Regions from separate parts of the Paenibacillus dendritiformis genome, predicted to be linked through region 2. Evidence: riboswitches for the same ligand, from Rfam matches in the RefSeq annotation. Region 2 holds a riboswitch; the other holds the start of a gene.

Region 1 (9,389 bases), 470 kb from region 2:
GAGCAAATATTGGACGTCGCCTTCTCCCGGCGGATATGCTGCTCGCGGGCTTGGAGCGTCAGCACGAAGCCCCGTTTGCCGTCGCGGTCTTTGGTCTGTCCCACGATCCGGCCAGGAATGCGGCGCATCAGCGGCTCGGATACGGCGAAGTAGCCGCAGGTCGGACCGCCCAGAGACGAGGCGATGCCGAACGGCTGGGCGTCCCCGACGACGACGTCGGCGCCAAGCTGTCCCGGACTCTCCAGCAGGCCGAGCGACAGCGGATTGGCGCTCATAATAAGCAATCCTTTGCGCCCGTGAATCATCGGTTCGATGGCCTTCACGTCCTCGATGCAGCCGAAAAAGTTGGGCGATTGCACGATGACCGCAGCCGTGTCGCCCGTTATTAGCGCCTCCAGCTTCTCCAGGTCGGTCACGCCGTTCGCATCGGGCGCCTCCACAATGTCAAGGCCGAGTCCGCGCGCGCTCGTATGCAGGATCTGCCGCGCTTCCGGATGCACGGTGCGCGAGACGACGATCCGCTTGCGCTTCGTGACGGCGCTTGCCAGCACCCCGGCTTCCGCCAGCGCGGTCGCCCCGTCATACATGCTCGCATTGGCCACCTTCATGCCCGTCAGCTCGCATATATACGATTGGAACTCGAATATGGCCTGCAGCTCTCCCTGGCTGATCTCCGGTTGATATGGCGTATAGGCGGTATAGAACTCGGAACGGGAGATCACGTGATTGATGACGACCGGAATATGATGGTCATAGATGCCGGCCCCAAGAAAGCTCGCATATTGATCGAGGTTGGCGTTGCGGGCGGCCAGTTCCTGCATATGGCGCAGCAGGGCCGCTTCGTCCAGCGCCTCGGATATCGGAAGCCGGCCTTTGTAGCGGACGGCTTCCGGAATGTCGCGGAACAGCTCGTCGATCGATGCCGCGCCCATCGCCGCGAGCATGTCCCGCTCGTCTTGCTCGGTCATCGGGATATAGCGATGTGTCTTGGTCATGCAGGCGAACCTCCCTTGGTCTCAGTAGGGCGTTGATAGAATGGGGCGGCGACGACGCGGGCCTTGAGCCGCTTGCCGCGAATCTCGATTTCCAGTTCCGTATCCAATTCGGCGTATGGCGATTCAATGAGCGCCAGGCCGAGATTGCGCTTCAAGGTAGGGGATTGCGTGCCCGACGTCACTTCTCCGATAAGCTTATCGCCCGCGTAGACAGGATAATGGGTCCGCGGGATGCCGCGATCGATCATTTCGATGCCCGCCAGTCGGCGGGGAACTCCTTCTTCCTTCTGCTTGGCGAGCGCTTCTCTGCCGATGAACTCTCCTTTGTTCAGCTTCACGCACCAGCCAAGACCCGCCTCCAGCGGCGTAATCCGCTCGGACAGCTCCTGGCCGTACAGCGGGAGCTTCGCTTCGAAGCGAAGCGTATCTCTGGCCCCCAAGCCTACCGGAACGAGCCCGAACGGTTCGCCGATCCGCAGCAGCTCCGTCCACAGATGGGGCGCATCGTCCGCCGCGATATAGAGCTCGAAGCCATCCTCTCCCGTGTAGCCTGTGCGCGAGACGAGAGCCCGAATGCCGCACACCTGGACATCGGACAAGAAGTGAAACGCTTTCAAGGCGCCGACAGGCGCTTCGGTCGCCTGCGTCAAAATGGACAGCGCCTGCGGTCCCTGCAGCGCCAGCAGGGCGGTGCGGGAAGACGCGTTGTCGATATCGACGCCATCCGCCGCATGGTCATGCAGCCATTGGACAACCTTGTCCGTATTGGACGCGTTCACGACCAGCATGTAGCGATCTTCGGCTAGCCGGTAGATGAGCAAATCGTCGACGACGCCTCCGTGCGGATAACAGAGCAGAGAGTACTGCGCCTTGCCGTCCTCCAGCTTGGACAAATCATTCGTCGTCATCTTCTGCAAAAAGGAGAAGGCGGCAGGACCGCTCACGAACAGCTCCCCCATGTGCGACACATCGAACAAGCCGGCCTGCTGGCGTACGGCCTCGTGCTCCCGCTGGATGCCGCTGAATTGCACCGGGAGCTCCCAGCCGCCGAAATCGATGCAGCGGACGGAAGGATGGCCGGCATACGTCGAAAATAGGGGCGTGCGTTGTAACGTGGACATGACATCACCTCGATATGCATAATGGATGGAAATCAAAAAAGGACAGGCGAAAGAAGGCCGATCCGCTTCTGCGGATGCCTTTTTACGCTCTGTCCTGTGTACCTGAGAGTTACCTCATGATCATCCGGCTTCCGTCTGCCGAAGCCGGCCCATAAGTTTCCCCTTGGGTGACCCGTTTGCAAGCGGGTGCTCTCCAGAGGCGCGTCCGGTAAACGTCCTTTTGCCTGAGAGATTCACCCGTGGCGGGCTTACTCCTTCGGCGTTACTGTCTCGCAGTAATCTCTCCCTTTACCATCATTCGCAATGTGCAATTGTCATACCTCCATTATTACTCGAACCTTCCTGACATTGTCAATCCATTTCTGCGAACTTCCGCGAAAATGATTCTCATATTGACATGGAGGGGAAGCTGAACTACGCTATAGATGTAAAATTGGAATATGATCACATACCGCGAATGAAGACGATCGGGAGAGACCGGGCTCCCAGTCCCGGCACCGAAGGAGCAAGCCGCCGAACCGCCGTTCGGCGAGGAATCTCTCAGGTAGAAGCACCGTCGTCCGACGCACCTCTGGAGAGAGCGTACAGCCGCCCAAGGGGAATACCGGCCTGCCGCGGGCAGCCGGGCAAACTCTCAGGCACCCGGGACAGAGAAAAGGCGAACGAGTCTTTGATCTGTCTTTTTTGCTGTGCCGGCGAATTGCGATAATAATGAGAGAGGAATGAGCGTGAACATGAGCGAAGTGAAAGAGAATCTGTTGTACAGCGAGGAGCATGAATGGGTCGCGGTCGTCGAAGGGCGGACCGTGCGCATCGGGATATCCGATCATGCGCAAGCGGAATTGGGAGACATCGTCTTTATCGAGTTCCCCGAGATTGGAACCGCTTTATCGGCGGGCGACAGCATGGGATCGATCGAGTCGGTCAAGACAGTATCGGAGCTGTACTGCCCGGTATCGGGTACGGTGACCAAGGTCAACACCGACCTGGAGGACAGTCCTGAGAGAGTGAATAGCGAACCGTACGAAGGCGGATGGATTGCCGAGGTGGAGCTGGACGGCGTTCCGGAGGAAGCGTTGAAGCATCTGTTGACCGCGGAGGGATACCGGAAGCATATCGAGTAGGGGAGGCCTGCAACCCCGGCCGCAAGACGATGCGGGCACATGAACATGAGAATAACGGAGCATCCATGAATAAAGCGGCGCTCCTTCTCGCATACTAGCTGTGTACATGAGTATATGCGAAATGGAGAGTTGCCGAATGAACAACCAAGAACATAACCGCGACCAAGCGACGAAGGCGGAAGTGCAGACGACGAAGCTGAACAGAATGCCGGACGTCGAGGGACAAGACGCCGAGTTCGGAGCCGATCTGGAAGGCGCTCAGCAGTGCCGAATCGTACCCGATGCGGAAACGAAACGGTCCGAATAGTGCGTGTCTCAGGCACCGCAAGCCCCCCCAGTTCCTGGAACTGGGGGGTTGCTTTATCCTTGAACCCGCGGCGTGGTCGGATCGCATTCCGGAGAAGGGACGGCGCCGGTCAGGGCCAATTTGATCAAGTAGTAGCATTCCTCCCGCGCCATATGATCCGGCATCAACGGACTGATAATATCGAGCGTCTCCGCGTTTAACTCCATTTCCTCCAGCTCCAGCAAAAATTTCGTGAACAGCTTAATCTCCAGGTTCACATCGCGGTGGAACCGCTCCATCGCAGGGAAGCGGCGAAGCTGGGTCCGCAAGTAGCCGACCATTTCGACCGCTTTTTTGTAATAATCATCGAAATGCTTCTCAAATTCGCGGCTCTTCTCGATCAGCCGCCTCTCCACCGCATCCAGGTTCGACGCGATGGCCGATGCATGGCCGGAAGCGTCCGACAGCCATACCAGATCATAATGTAGCGCATCGAACAATGGCACTGGCTTGCCAGCCCGCACGGCATCGAGAATATAGACATACTCTTGCAGCTCATTGAGCATATGATTGAAAAAGGTCGGCGGGAGAAATACGGTTACCTGGCCGAGCAGCAAGCGGCGCAGCAGATCAAGCTTGAAATTCTTCAATTCCATCGTCGCGGCATGCGCATCGGCAACGATGGCAAGGGCTTGGGACTCCGAGGAGGCCTGGCGGGCTCGGTTCAGGAGTTCGTCGAACCGCCGAATCAACTGATCCGCCTGACGAATGTCCTTCGCTTCCCGCGGCGACAGGGCGTCCAGTATGAAGCGGGAATGATCTCCCAATATTTGCAGCCAGAAGCGGTGCTCGAACAAGAGCGAACCCGGCGGAGCGGCCTGGGGATGATGAGTATACATGTACACTCTCCTTTGCAGATGATGGATGACGAGCCAAAATCCGTTCTATTGTCATCGTATGTGGAACAGATTGTCTCGCATGCCATCTCTCTGTCAGCCGTTCCGAATGCAACAACCGCTGTCCCGAAGGACAGCGGTTGCGCCTTGGCCAGGTCAGGCCGATACTACGAATTCGATTGCATATCGATCAGCACGCGGGCGAGGACCGCGGCCGCTTGGGCGCGGGTCGAGGTGCCCTCTGGAGAGAACTTGTTGCCGCCCATGCCTTGAATATAACCGCGGCTCACGGCGGCCGCGACAGCGGAGCGGGCATCCGCTCCGATCTTCGCCTGGTCGGCGAAGCCGAGAGCCGGAGCGTCATCGGTCTTCAGCTGCAGCGCCTGCGCCAGCATAACGACCATTTTCTCGCGCGTCAGCGGGTCACGGGCTCCCGGCTCGGCAATGCGGTCATTCCATGTCTTGCCGGAAGCAGTGAGACGATCAAGCAGCGAGGCGAATTCCGCTTGGGTGACAAGATCGTTCGGCTTGAACATATTCAAGCTGCCCTTGCCTTCGATTAACTGGTGAGCGGCTGCAACCTCGACCTTATCTCTGGACCAGTGCGTGCGAATATCGTCGAATGTCTTGGACGATTCCTGCGCCGTATAGGCTCCGAGCGACGCTGTCGTGAAGCGGACGCCGTCCTTATCCCAGCGAACGCCTGGAGCGTAGTACGTCCATGCCTCCTTCGCATCCTTGCCGTAGACGCCGACCTTGCGGGCATCCTTCACGGCGGAGGCGCTCCATTTCAGTCCAATCCGGATCGGCTTGGTGACCGTGTCCTTCTCGCCTTGAACAGTCAATCCTGGAGCGACCTGTCTCAGTGCGGACGCTTGCCCGCCTTCACCCAGCGCCGCCAGCGCCAGGCGTACGGTCAGATCTCCATTTTTCCCGGTAAAGTCAACAAGCGACTCCGCAGGAATAAACACTTCAAAGTCCTTCCCGGACAGCAGCAGCGCTTTGCCCGAAGCGGCAAGCTGCTCCGCCAGCGCGCGGGTGATGCGGATATCCGCCAGTTCGATGTCGTTCCAAGCGATATCTGTGAGATCAAGCTTCACTTCAGTCGCTTCCTTGTCATTCAACTGCGAACTGAGCGCCGACGACGATACAAGCAGCAAGCCCTGCTTCTTGCCGTCCTTCTCCGTTACCGTGAAGGTGCCGGCTTTCAAGGTCTTCCCGGCCGGTTTCGACGGAGTGGAGGAGTAGGAGCTGCTGGAAGACGATCCGCCTGAGCTTGGGCCAGGCTCCGGTTTTGGTTCGGGTTTTGGTTCTGGCGGTTTGGGGGCGTCCACGATCTCAATCCAGTCCGGCGAACCGTATACTAGTTTTATAGGCTCAATACTTTCTAACTCCAAATTAACCAGCCAGAACTTGTAGGCTCCCGGATCATTGCTGGAAAATACCACGGTGCCAAAGGTGCCATCTCCCGAGTACGCCGCCGTTGGAGGCATACTGGTGGATACCAGGAGCGCCTTCAGATTACCTTCCACAATAAGCTCCTTTGTAAAACTTAAGTCGGCATCCGGGTGATTATTCTTCAAATATGTTGCAAAGGTAACGCTAGGCTCAACCCGAACATCTTTTAAGGAAGCATCATAAACCAATGCATAGGATGCAGAGTATACGGCTTCAGTGACAGAGAAGCCGATATCTACCTTGAACTCTTCTCCCGTATACGCTTGTTTTTTCTCTACCTTCACATTGGCATAGACCGCATCCGGATCAAAGTCGAATGAAATCGTCCGGGACGGGGTCTCATAGCCGTTCTTGATGTAATCCCATGCATAGATGTCAACTTCATTGAGTCCGTCCTTCAGATGCGGGATGTCGATGGTGAAGATACCGTATGAATTAAAGTTCACCTTATATTCTTCATTGGTATCCTTGTTGACGGCCTTCATCTGAATGAGATCCTGAATTGGAGAGTTCACATATTCCAAAATTGTGTCGGAGACAGTGCCTGTAATTTTTCCTTTGCGTTCCTGCGGGTTATCAACCCGAATCACCGGCTCATCAATCTTGACTTGAGGAGCCGTACTATCGATAAGGAAAAGAGCGCGCAGATTATCCAAACGTTCGCCGTTAACAACAGGAACCATAAAATATAAACCGTCTTTCGGAGTGACGGAATTGTCTCCACCCAGACTTCCGTCCCAATCGACAGACAAAATGCCAGGGATTTGTTCAGCCGTATTTACGTATGCATCGCCTAGTGCTTGGCCATTCAAATCCACGACGGCTAGTTTGAAATCGGTGATTTTTTTGTTAACCTGGATGCTTACCTTTGTCGTATTATGCGCAGGATGCCCGTTCGGCGCAAAGATGTTGGGGCTGACCTCAATCTCCCCAATAGCAGGTACTTCAAATTGTTTGCCGATATACACGCTCACAGGAAGCCTGATTTCGTGGCCGCCATCGCCTGTCAGAATGACATGGCCTTCGTAATTTCCTTTGGCGTTCGGCGGTATTTGCAAGGTGATGTCGAACGTTTGCCCTGGGCTTACTGTTTCCTCGCTCGACGTTAGAACTCCGCCGTCTGCAGGCCACTGGATGGAGATTGAATATTGCTGACTCGTGCTGGAGATGCCTTTCAGCAGTACCGTTTTCTTAACCGTATGATCCGGAGACATTGCTCCGAATGAGAGGCTGCCCGTTTCATATTCGAACGGTGCCCCCGGGTTATCTTTTACCGCGACGTTAGCGGTCTCTTGCACCAGAGCGATCGCTGGAGCTTTTACACTTCGAACAAGATCGACCCGGCCTGCCCCCTGCTCGGTCAGTTTATATACGTTATTGGCACGATCCTTCAAATCTACGGCATTATTCATCATCAATGCTTTGATTTCATCTGGAGTGAGATCAAGGTTATTCTTGCGGGAATACTCCACCAGCAATGCGGCAGCTCCCGCGATATGCGGCGAGGCCATGCTCGTGCCTTGCGAGCTTCCGTACGCGTTCTCGTAATTGCCGTCCCAGGCCGGCACGGATGAAGTGATACCTACGCCCGGAGCGGCAATGTCCGGTTTAATCGTATAGTCCGGCAGCGCAGGGCCGCGGGAGCTGAAGGAGCCGAGCATATCTTGCTCCTCGACATCGCTGCGGACAACCTTCTTCACCGAGCCGGACGTAATATAATTTTTCAAGATAAGACCGTCGGCTTGCGAAATGGTATAGGTAGGAACGAATTCATCGGCTTTCCCTTCGCCGAGAGTCGCGGCCAGATCGCCAGCTTCGTTGTTGAAAATGATGAGCGCGGCGGCTCCGGCTTTTTTGGCATTTCTCGATTTGTCGCCGAAGCTGATCTCCCCGCGGGAGACGACCACGAGTTTCCCTTTGACGGTTTTGTTCTTAAAATCATCCGGCTTTCCGAATCCGGCAAAGACCGCTTCAAGCGGTTTATCTGTATCCAGAACCGGAGAGGAAGTAGCTAGCTGCGAGAAAAACTTTTTGTCGAGGCCTTCGGCTTCAAACACCGGGGTCAGGACCGGAGGGTAAGAGGCGGCGACGGAAATGGCCGCATGGGCTCCTCCCGGGCTTCCCAGCGTGAGCGGCTTCGGTCCGGCATTGCCCGCCGCGACGGCAACGACGACACCAGCCTTGGTCGCATTGTCCAGCGCTACGGAATGCGCGGTATATTGGAAGTTGTAATCGGCGCCGAGCGACAGATTGATGACATCTACTTTATCTTCATAGACGGCGCGCTCGATGCCGCGCACAATGTTTTCCGACGATCCTCTGCCATATGGACCGAGCACGCGATAAGCATACAGGTCTGCCTGCGGAGCGACGCCGCGTACTTTGCCGCTGTCGCCGGGATTATCGTAATTTCCTCTGCCGGCTACCGTTCCCGCGACATGTGTCCCATGGGTCGTGTGATACTCTTTTCCGTCGATTATTGGCTTCGAATCATCCGGTCTAGTCTCCATTGGATCCTCGTTATTATCGACGAAGTTGTAGCCGCCCTTATAGGCTTCTTTTAGACTCGGATGGTTGTAATCAACTCCGGTGTCAAGCACCCCGACTTTGATCCCTTTTCCCTCCAAGCCGAGATCCTCCCACAAATGCTTCGCTCCGATATGGGGCGCGCTTTTGTGCATATAGGTGCTGTCGCCATGAGCGCTCGGCTCATTCGGAATCGCCTGGATGTCCACGTTGGGGAAGACGGCCTTCACGCCAGGAATCGTCAACAGATCATCCACCTTGTTGGCAGGGATGCTGACCGAAAAGCCATTAAATACATTGTTGAACTCGTATCGGATTGAGGCTTGCAGTTGGTTAAGCGCGGTGCGGAATTGCTGATGCTCTTGCCGGATATCGCTTTCGATATCGTTGGCGAACAAGGAGTATGTATTCGCGGCCTGAGCTTCTGCGACTTTCAAAGGTTCATTTTGCAGTTCCACGATAACGGTAATGATGTCGCTGCTGTCAGAAGGCGGTACAAAGTTTTGCGGCGTGATGCCAGATAAGTTCAGTTCGGAGATGCGAGGGAGTTGCAGCTTGGTTGCGAGCTGATCCTTGACTTGGCTCTGAAGGTTCTTCTCTGATGCGGACCAGTCCATTTTTTCGGTTGCGCCCGATACTCCAGGGAAGAGCATGCCGGCAAGCAGCAAGGCGCTAAGGACCAAAGACATGAGTTTGCGGGATGAATGCAGTCTCAAATGTAAACCTCCTTTGCTATTTTACGGTCAGGTTTATCCTTGATGCAGGAAAATTTGCGGCCTCAGCCTCCTTTCTCACAAGCGGAATCAAGAAACGGCGATTGTCTATGATGTCGATCACATAAATCAAGTTTACATATATTTCATATTAAGGGTAAGGGTACGATTAACTATATTCCAATTCTGTTCCCTGACGGATAATGTTGAAAGATTACTAATTTTGTAAAATAAATAGATTGTGTCAAAAATAGTTGGTGGGTCTTTAGA
Region 2 (9,389 bases):
CGATCGCCGAGCTTGGCGAGCAGCTCATACGCCACGAACGCGGCCTTCGGAATGCCGTGCTGGGCGATCAGTCCGAGCCCTCCGTGATACAGCTGGGCCGAAGCGGCAGTCTCCTCGATATTGTCGCTCAGCACCCAATAGCCGAAGCCGGCGATGCGGTCCAGATTATCGACAATGTTTTTGGCGAGATAGGCCGCCTTATACACCGTGTCATTCGTCAATTCCCGATGATAGGCGGTCGAATTCCACTCCGTGAGAACCAATTCCTTGTCGGACAATCCTTGCTCGGCCAGCAGCCTCATCTCTTGCCCAAGTATGTCCCGCAAATAATCCGGATTCGGAGAGATCCCCATGAACTCCTCCAATATTCGACGGTATGAATGCAACGGGAGCCGCAGCAGAGCCGCCGGGTCGGCGTGAACCATCTCCTCGATATGCTCATGCGGATAGAAATGAAGCGGTATGAAGTCCGGCAAGCACTGATTGCGGCGGCAGAACGCAAAAAATTCATCATTCAACCGCGGCGAGCGAACCGTGATGATCCGTCCGGGCGCGCCGATGTGCAGCCGCTCCGATACGCCCTTCAAGGTCTGATAGGTTCGCAAATACATCTCCATATATTCTTCCAGCGTTCCCGGCCAGAACGTCTTCAGCTCCGGCTCATTCCAGAACTCGAACTTCCAGCTCTCTACTTCCTCCGCACCGTAACGATTCATGCAGTGACGCAGAAAGCGGTCCACGAGCAGGCACCATCGCTCGAGCGACCGCGGCGGACTGACGCAGCTTGCCTTGTAGAACACTTTCTGGTCCGGATCGGCCGCCAGCAAGGAAGGCATGAAGCCCAGCTCCACGAACGGCTTGAGACCGACGGACAGCAAGAAGTCGAACAGTTGGTCCACGAACCGGAAATTAAACCGGGGCCGTCCCGCCTCGTCCTCATCATATACCATCATCTCATCGTCGAAGATGCCATGGAACCGCAAATAGCGGAAGGGGCACACCCGCTGTACATGCCGCAGCTGCTCCTGAACATCGGCATGCAAGCCTTCCTTGGCTTTGCCGATCGTGATCAACTGCTTCCATGTATGCCGGATCGGCTCGCCTCTGGCCGATAGGTCCACTTCATAGGCGGCCTCTTCCACCTCGCGAATATCATCATCTACTGCGCCAAGCGCTTGGCTGCGCTGCAAATACTGATTAATGATGCCCAACGCGCTCGATTGATTGAACGTCATATAGTTGGCCGAAGGCTTTTCCTTCTCGTCCGTCGGCGGCCGGTACTGCCTGCGATACTCGTTGGGCGTCATATGATACTTTGCTTTGAAGGCAGCGTAGAAGGATTTCGCATTCGGAAATCCGTGATGCATGGCAAGGTCCGCGATCGGCGCGTCGGCATGCCGCAACAGATCCTCGACCGTATTTTTCAAGCGGATGCTGGTCAGATAAGCCTGAAAGTTCAGGCCGATGTTCTCGCTGAAAAATTTGGACAAATACGGCACCGACAAGTATTCGCGCTCGGCGATCGCCTGCAGCGTGATCGGCTCCTGATAATGCTCGTCGATAAAGGTAATGATGCGCAACATTCGGTCCATATACTTCTCATTCATTGCGCCTTCCATCGCGGGCCGCTTGAATTGCTTCAGGAGGATGGAAACCACGCTCAGCATCCGGGCCTGCATGTCGAGCTCGTAGCCTTCCCCCTTTTTATGCTTCAACTGCACCATCTCCGCCAGGCACTGGCGAATGCGGTCCAACGCCAGCTTCTCCTCCTTGCTGGCCTCTCCCGAATAACATGCGAAATTGATGGCTTCGACGCCCTTCACATTCTCCTTCATATACTTGAACGGGATAAGAAACGTCGCGATAATATTGACGTCCAGCCCAATGACTTCATGCACATGACCTTGATTGATCAACAGCACATCCCCTTCGGTCAAGGAAAATTTCCGCTGATTGACCATCGCTTCCAAGTTGCCCCGCAGCACGAAGATGATTTCCATGCTGTTATGCCAGTGATTGGGAACGTAGTTCACGCTGTGCAGCGACACATCGAAGGGCAAAGCCTCGTCTGTTTCCACGAATTCATAAATCGGATGACTCACCGGGATATCCTCCATTAGTACGATTTCTAGCGATGCGTATATCCTTATACCTACATTCTATATGAAGCCGGGCTGAAAGCAAAAAAATCATTGCGGCCGCAACTTCATGCGACGAGTCCGCCACAGCTGCAGTCCCCTCCGCCCCTTTGCTCGATTACATAACAAACCGGACTTCCTTCCGCCATTCGTATCAGCTCCACCAAAGCTGCATTTACTCCGTCCAATCTGTTCATCTACTCCATCAATGCTGCTTTACTCCCTCCACTCTGTTCATCTACTCCACCAATGCTGCATTTACTCCGTCCAATCTGTTCATCTACTCCAACAATGCTGCAAAAATACAGCAATTTCATTGACACCACTCTATGAAAAAAGGAATCCTGCAAAAATGCAGGAATTCCCTGCGCTATGGCCTGGATTGGGTTCAAAATAGGCGAAATAATGCAGTTTTGCAGGATTTTCTCGGAATTTCGCCTCTTGGGTCTCAAAATGCTGCGCCTGTGCAGGATTTTCATGTGACTTGCCTGACTTGCCTCCTCAGCCCTGCCCTCTCCCCACTTTGCCCTGCTCTCCATGCACAAAAAAAGCCGACCATCAAGTTGTTCGGCCACCAATCTTGCTATTTCCCGGCATTGCCCGCGCTTGCGCTCCTCACTGCTTCATATGCCGTTAAATAAAGCCGGGTTTCCGCCACGACCACGCCGGACAGCCCCAACAGGGCGACCAGATTCGGGAGCGCCATCAGTCCGTTCACGATATCCGAGAGCAGGTAGATCGCCTGCAGCTTGATGAACGCGCCTGCCGCGACCAGTTCCACGTCCCGGTCACATTGAGCTTCTTTTCCTCGCCCCACCTGTTCATCAACTCCACCAATGCTGCATTTCCTCCCCCCACCTGTTCATCAACTCCACCAATGCTACTTTACTCCGCCCCATCTGTTCATCTACTCCACCAATGCTACTTTACTCCGCCCCATCTGTTCATCTACTCCACCAAAGCTGCATTTACTCCGTCCAATCTGTTCATCTACTCCACTAAAGCTGCTTTACTCCGTCCCACATGTTCATCTACTCCAGCAATGCTACTTTACTCCGTCCCATCTGTTCATTGTATCTCCACCAATGCTGCTTTACTCCCTCCACTCTGTTTATCTACTCCACTAAAGCTGCTTTACTCCGTCCAATCTGTTCATCTACTCCAACAATGCTGCAAAAATACAGCAATTTCATTGACACCACTCTATGAAAAAAGGAATCCTGCAAAAATGCAGGATTTCCATGCGCTATAGTCTGGATTGGGTTCAAAATAGGCGAAATAATGCAGTTTTGCAGGATTTCCTTGGAATTTCGCCTCTTGGGTCTCAAAATGCTGCGCCTGTGCAGGATTTTCATGTGACTTGCCTGACTTGCCTGACTTGCCTGCTCAGCCCTGCCCTCTCCCCACCTTGCCCCGCTCTCCATACACAAAAAAAGCCGAACATCAAGTTGTTCGGCCACCAATCTTGCTATTTCCCGGCATTGCCCGCGCTTGCGCTCCTCACTGCTTCATATGCCGCAAATAAAGCCGGGTTTCCGCCACGACCACGCCGGACAGCCCCAACAGGGCGACCAGATTCGGGAGCGCCATCAGCCCGTTCACGATATCCGAGAGCAGGTAGATCGCCTGCAGCTTGATGAACGCGCCTGCCGCGACCATCACGATGAACGCGATGCGGTAAGGCAAGATCGCCCGCACGCCGAATAAATAGACAATGCAGCGCTCGCCGTAATAATTCCACCCCAGAATCGTCGTAAAAGCAAATAAAACAAGACATATCATGAGAACGAGGGAGCCGAACGGCATCGCGGCATCGAACGCCGCCTGCGTCATCGCCGCGCCTTCCGCCGTACCGTTCCACGCCCCGGTCACAATCAGCGTCAGGCCGGTAAGCGTACAAATAATAATCGTATCAATGAACGTGCCAGTCATCGAGACAAGCCCCTGTTCCGCGGGCCATTTCACCTTGGCTGCCGCCGCTGCGATCGGGGCGCTGCCGAGCCCGGATTCATTCGAGAATACGCCTCTCGCGATGCCGCTCCGAATGGCCATCATGACGGTCGCGCCGAGGAATCCGCCTCCGGCCGCCGTCGCGCTGAAGGCGCTCTGGAAGACAAGCGACAGCGCGTCCGGAATCTTGTCGGCGAACGCGATCAGAACGATGGCGCTGGCAGCGACATACACGAGAGCCATCGCGGGCACGACTTTAGTGGTCACCCTCGCAATACTCTGGAGACCGCCAATCGTCACCAGAGCTACCGCGAGGGTCACCACTCCCGCGGTTACCGCCACGGGAATCCCCAGGCTGGACTCGCTGGAGGATACGATAGCGTTCACTTGGGGAAGGGTGCCGATTCCGAAGAGAGCGACCAATATCCCGCTTATCGAGAAATAGATCGCGAGCGGCTTGAACTTCGCGCCCAGGCCTTGCTCGATATAATACATCGGCCCCCCCGATACTTGCCCGTTATCGTCGATTTTCCGGAACTTCACGGCCAACAAGCCTTCCGCATACTTCGTCGCCATGCCAAAAAACGCGGCCAGCCACATCCAAAACAGCGCGCCCGGCCCGCCTATCTGAATCGCGGTGGCAACGCCGACAATATTCCCCGTTCCGATCGTGGCCGCCAGAGCTGTAGCCAGCGCGCCAAAGCTCGTCACGTCGCCTTTGCCGTCATTTTTCGCCGTGAATATCAGCTTGAGCGCCAGCGGCAGACGGAGGACCTGCAGCAGTCCGAGCCGAATCGTCAGGAAGATCCCGGTTCCTACCAATAAGATCAACAACGGCGGCCCCCACACAAATTGATTCACCCGATCCAGCCATACTTCCAATCCATGCATTACAATTCCCCTCTTCATCTTGAAATCAAAGTCCGAAGACATAAAAAAGAGCCAAATCGATAGATTTGACTCCGGGGACATTTTTGCAGAATAGCAAAAAGAAGGATATGTGAATGCTATCACAATACCAACATAACGATGCCTGACATCTGCAATCCCTGTCCTTTTACCTGAGAGTTTTAACGCGTTTCTTGCTGCGTCTTGCCCCTTCGGTGCTCCGCGATGGAGTCTCTCCAGAGTCCTGTCCGTATACGGTCCTGCTTATCCAATTCGGTTACGAACGATAACAAGCGCCTGAGAGCTTTGCCCCTTCGGCCAGGTTGATCCTGTCTCCCGTATACTTCATCCAGATATGAAGTTTGTTCATCTATTATAGAGAACCATCTCGGATTCCGCAAGAGATTTTCGGTATGGGAAAAAGAACCACCCCCGCTTTCTCCCGCTCACAACGGGCATGATTCGTCCTCCTGGAGAATACATATCATGTGAGAGCCTGCAATCATTGTCAATGAATATTCTCACAAAGGAGTGATTATGCTTGTCACCGTTCCAAATCAGTCCGAAGGTTGAAGCATTTTTGCAGGGAACGAAAAAGCTGTTCATCAATGGCGAATGGGTCGAATCCGTCCAGAACAACGTCTTCTCGTCGATCAATCCGGCCTCGGGGCAAGTGCTGGCGGTCGTGTCGGAAGCGCGGGAAGAGGATGTGGATCGCGCGGTCAAGGCGGCGCGTCAGGCTTTCGATCATGGCCAATGGTCCACCATGAGCGCCGCGGATCGCAGCCGGCTCATCTATAAGCTGGCCGATCTTATCGAAGCGAACAAGCAAGAGCTGGCCGAGCTGGAGACGCTGGATAACGGCAAGCCGCTGCGGGAGACGAAGGCGGCCGATCTCCCGCTCACGATCGAGCATTTCCGTTATTATGCCGGCTGGGCCACAAAAATCGTCGGACAAACCATTCCTACGGCAGGCAACTTCCTTACCTATACGAGACATGAACCGGTCGGGGTCGTCGGCCAGATCATCCCGTGGAACTTCCCGCTGCTGATGGCGGCCTGGAAGCTTGGCGCCGCCCTCGCCACCGGCTGCACCGTCGTCCTGAAGCCGGCGGAGCAGACGCCGCTGTCGGCCCTCTACCTCGCACAGCTAACTCAGGAAGCAGGGTTCCCGCCTGGCGTCATCAACGTCATTCCGGGCTTCGGAGAGACCGCGGGCGCGCCGCTCGTCCGGCACCCGCAAGTCGACAAGATCGCCTTCACCGGCTCGACGGTGGTCGGAAAATCGATCATGCGCGAGGCCGCGGACACGGTCAAAAAAGTAACGCTCGAGCTCGGCGGCAAATCGCCGAACATCATCCTCCCGGACGCCGATCTGTCCCGGGCGGTGCGCGGCGCGCTCCGGGGCATCACCTTCAACCAGGGACAGGTGTGCTCGGCCGGTTCGCGTCTCTACGTGCAGAAGAAATTGTATGACAACGTCGTGGCCGACCTGGCATCGGAGGCGAAGCGGATTCGCGTAGGCTTCGGCCTCGATCCCGATACGGAAATGGGCCCGCTCGTCTCGTCCGAGCAGCATGACATCGTGAAGCGCTATATCGAAGCGGGGAAAGCGGCCGGCGCGGAGCTCGTTGCGGGCGGCAACGTGCCTGCCGATCAGGGCTATTTCGTCGAGCCGACGGTATTCGCGCATGTCGATCCGAAGATGACGATTGCCCGCGAAGAGATCTTCGGGCCGGTGGTGGCGGCGATGCCGTACGATACGCTCGACGACTTGATCGAACAGGCCAACCAATCCGACTACGGCTTGGCTGCGGGAGTATGGACGCAAAATCTGAAGCAAGCCCACTATCTTGCAAGCAAACTGAAAGCCGGCACGGTCTGGGTGAACTGCTATAACGTCTTCGACGCGGCCGCTCCGTTCGGCGGCTACAAGCAATCGGGCCTCGGGCGCGAAATGGGATCCTACGCGCTCGACAACTATACCGAAGTGAAGACCGTCTGGGTGAACCTCAACTAGAACGGGGCCTGGGACTGAGAATAGGAATGCGGCGACCAAGATACGGCGGACGGGTGACGGGTTAGTCCACTCCCGAGACATAAGCTCGCGAACCCTGGATTTCGGCAAGACGTCAAGCCGCGCGCGGCTTGGCGTCTTTTTGCCATTCGCTCAACCCCCTCCGGCCCCTGAGCAGCACCGCCGCCACCTCATAATTTTTCTATTTTCTGTTAATAAGTCGGACTCTCCATGAATAAATATACATATCAAATCGTCACACCCCGGCTCTTCATACGCGCTCCCAGAAGTTAAAGCGCATATCTTGCTGCACATGCCGCGGTCTATTGCCCCTCACCGGTATAAGCTCAGCTTGAGTTCTTATACACATCCATTCCAATCGCAAGGAGGAAAATGAAGTTGGCAAATCGTTGTCTACCCCATCCATTGTTCCGGAGATGGCTGCTTGCCTGCGGCATGGTGCTCGCCCTCGTGCTCGCCATGATCGTGTTCTCCGGCAAGGCGCTTGCCCACGGTTACATCGATGCCCCAAGCAGCCGCGCCGACCTGTGCGCCAAGGGCGTCAACAAAAAATGCGGGTTCATCATCTATGAACCGCAGAGCCTGGAAGCGCGCAAAGGCTTCCCTGCCGCCGGTCCGGCCGACGGCAAGATCGCAAGCGCGGACGGCGCTTTTCCGGAGCTGGATCAGCAATCGGCCACCCGCTGGAGCAAGGTCGGCATTACGCCGGGAACGACGACGTTCCATTGGACCATTGAAGCCAATCATGCGACCACGAGCTGGAAGTACTACATCACGAAGCAGAATTGGAATCCGGATGAACCGCTCACCCGCGCTTCCTTCGACCTGACCCCGTTCTGCAGCGTCGATTACAAAGGCAAGCAGCCGCCTCATTCCTATTCGGATACATGCGAAGTCCCGAGCCGCACCGGCTATCAGGTCATTTTGGCGGTATGGGAAATTGCGGATACGGCGAATGCGTTCTACAATGTCATCGATGTGGACTTCGGGGGCGGTTCCCCGACCGATCCGACGCCTCCGGCCGCGCCGGCGAACCTGGCCGTATCGAACGTCACGTCTACGAGCGCCGTGCTGACATGGGATGCATCGACCGACAACGCAGGCGTCACGGGATATAAGATATTTAGAGGCTCCACGTTGGCGGCTTCGACGAACGGATCGACGTTAACCTATACCCTAACGGGCTTGACGCCGAGCACCTCCTATTCGTATACGGTCCGGGCCGTGGATGCCGCCGGCAATCAATCGGCCAACAGCAATGCCGTCACCTTCACCACCCTGCCCCCGCAGCCCGATACGGAGTCTCCTTCCGCGCCGTCATCCTTGACAGCATCCGCTATCACTTCGTCGAGCGTGACCTTGACCTGGAGCGCATCCACGGACAATGTCCGCGTTGCCGGGTACCGCATTTATAACGGATCTGCACTGGCGGGGACGACCAGCGGATTGAGCTACACCGTGTCCGGTCTGCAGCCGGAGACCTCCTATACGTTTACGGTTGCGGCGTTTGATGCCGCCGGCAACACATCCCCGCCCAGCGGCGCGTTGAGCGTAACGACAGCGCCCGCTCCTGTCGCCGCGCCTTGGGCTCCGAACACCGCGTATGCGGCAGGCGCGCTTGTCACTTACAACGGCAAGACGTATGAGGCGCGGGTCGCGCATACCTCGCAAGCCGGCTGGGAGCCGCCGAATGTCCCTGCCCTATGGCTGTTGAAATAATGCCGCAGCAATGAACAGAAGCCCTGATCGTCAGGGCTTCTTCCTTTCCCCGTATTAAGAAGGATGATCTATACGGGCTGGCAATATGATGACGCAGCCTATTTCGGCTTGACCAAGAAGGAGTATCAAGAGCTGCTTTTCAAGAAGCCGGAAGCCCGGAGCGTCAGAAAAGGGGCTGCCCCCCTTTTCCGCTTGCCATGCATGCGCTTCAAGCATCACGCGCCTTCTTGTCAGCCCTTGCGGGCTGAGACGAGAGAAGCGTAGGTTTGATTATACTCCTCCCGCAGCTCGGCGACGACATCGGCAATGGGCGCCGTCCGCTTGATCGCCCCCACGCCTTGCCCGGCCGACCAAATATCTTTCCATGCCTTTGCTTCGCTGACTTGCGCAAAAGAAAAATCCATCGTGTCCTTCTTCTTCAATTGGTCCGGATCAAGCCCTGCCTTGCGAATGCTCGGAACGAGATAATTGCCATGGACACCGCTGAACGCATCCGTATAAATCAAATCTTCCGCATTCGATGCCATGAGCATGCTTCGATAAGCTTCACTTGCAAAGGTCTCGGCCGTAGCGATAAAGCGCGTCCCCATATAGACCATATCGGCGCCGAGCACCTCCATCGCCACGATATCCCGCCCGCGGGAGATACAGCCGGC

Evidence for each region. A riboswitch is a leader RNA that binds a small molecule or an ion and turns the genes downstream of it on or off. The one in region 2 is predicted to bind glycine.
Region 1: another riboswitch for glycine. It lies ahead of gcvT (glycine cleavage system aminomethyltransferase GcvT); the one in region 2 lies ahead of L6439_RS13010 (alanine/glycine:cation symporter family protein).

The regions. Positions count from the first base shown of each region.
Region 1 is NZ_AP025344.1:2,503,418-2,512,806, forward strand. It holds gene gcvPA (aminomethyl-transferring glycine dehydrogenase subunit GcvPA) at 1-995, opposite strand, end outside; gene gcvT (glycine cleavage system aminomethyltransferase GcvT) at 992-2,116, opposite strand; glycine riboswitch at 2,204-2,315, opposite strand; glycine riboswitch at 2,319-2,414, opposite strand; glycine riboswitch at 2,575-2,681, shown strand; glycine riboswitch at 2,686-2,769, shown strand; gene gcvH (glycine cleavage system protein GcvH) at 2,851-3,240, shown strand; gene L6439_RS10955 (hypothetical protein) at 3,377-3,547, shown strand; gene L6439_RS10960 (DUF2935 domain-containing protein) at 3,601-4,425, opposite strand; gene L6439_RS29290 (S8 family serine peptidase) at 4,590-9,122, opposite strand.
Region 2 is NZ_AP025344.1:2,969,319-2,978,707, reverse strand. It holds gene L6439_RS13025 (GH39 family glycosyl hydrolase) at 1-2,102, opposite strand, end outside; gene L6439_RS13020 (hypothetical protein) at 2,336-2,716, opposite strand; partial or broken gene L6439_RS13015 (alanine:cation symporter family protein) at 2,722-2,919, opposite strand; gene L6439_RS13010 (alanine/glycine:cation symporter family protein) at 3,639-4,979, opposite strand; glycine riboswitch at 5,128-5,226, opposite strand; gene L6439_RS13005 (aldehyde dehydrogenase family protein) at 5,518-6,996, shown strand; gene L6439_RS13000 (lytic polysaccharide monooxygenase) at 7,450-8,733, shown strand; gene L6439_RS12995 (NAD(P)H-dependent flavin oxidoreductase) at 8,964-9,389, opposite strand, start outside.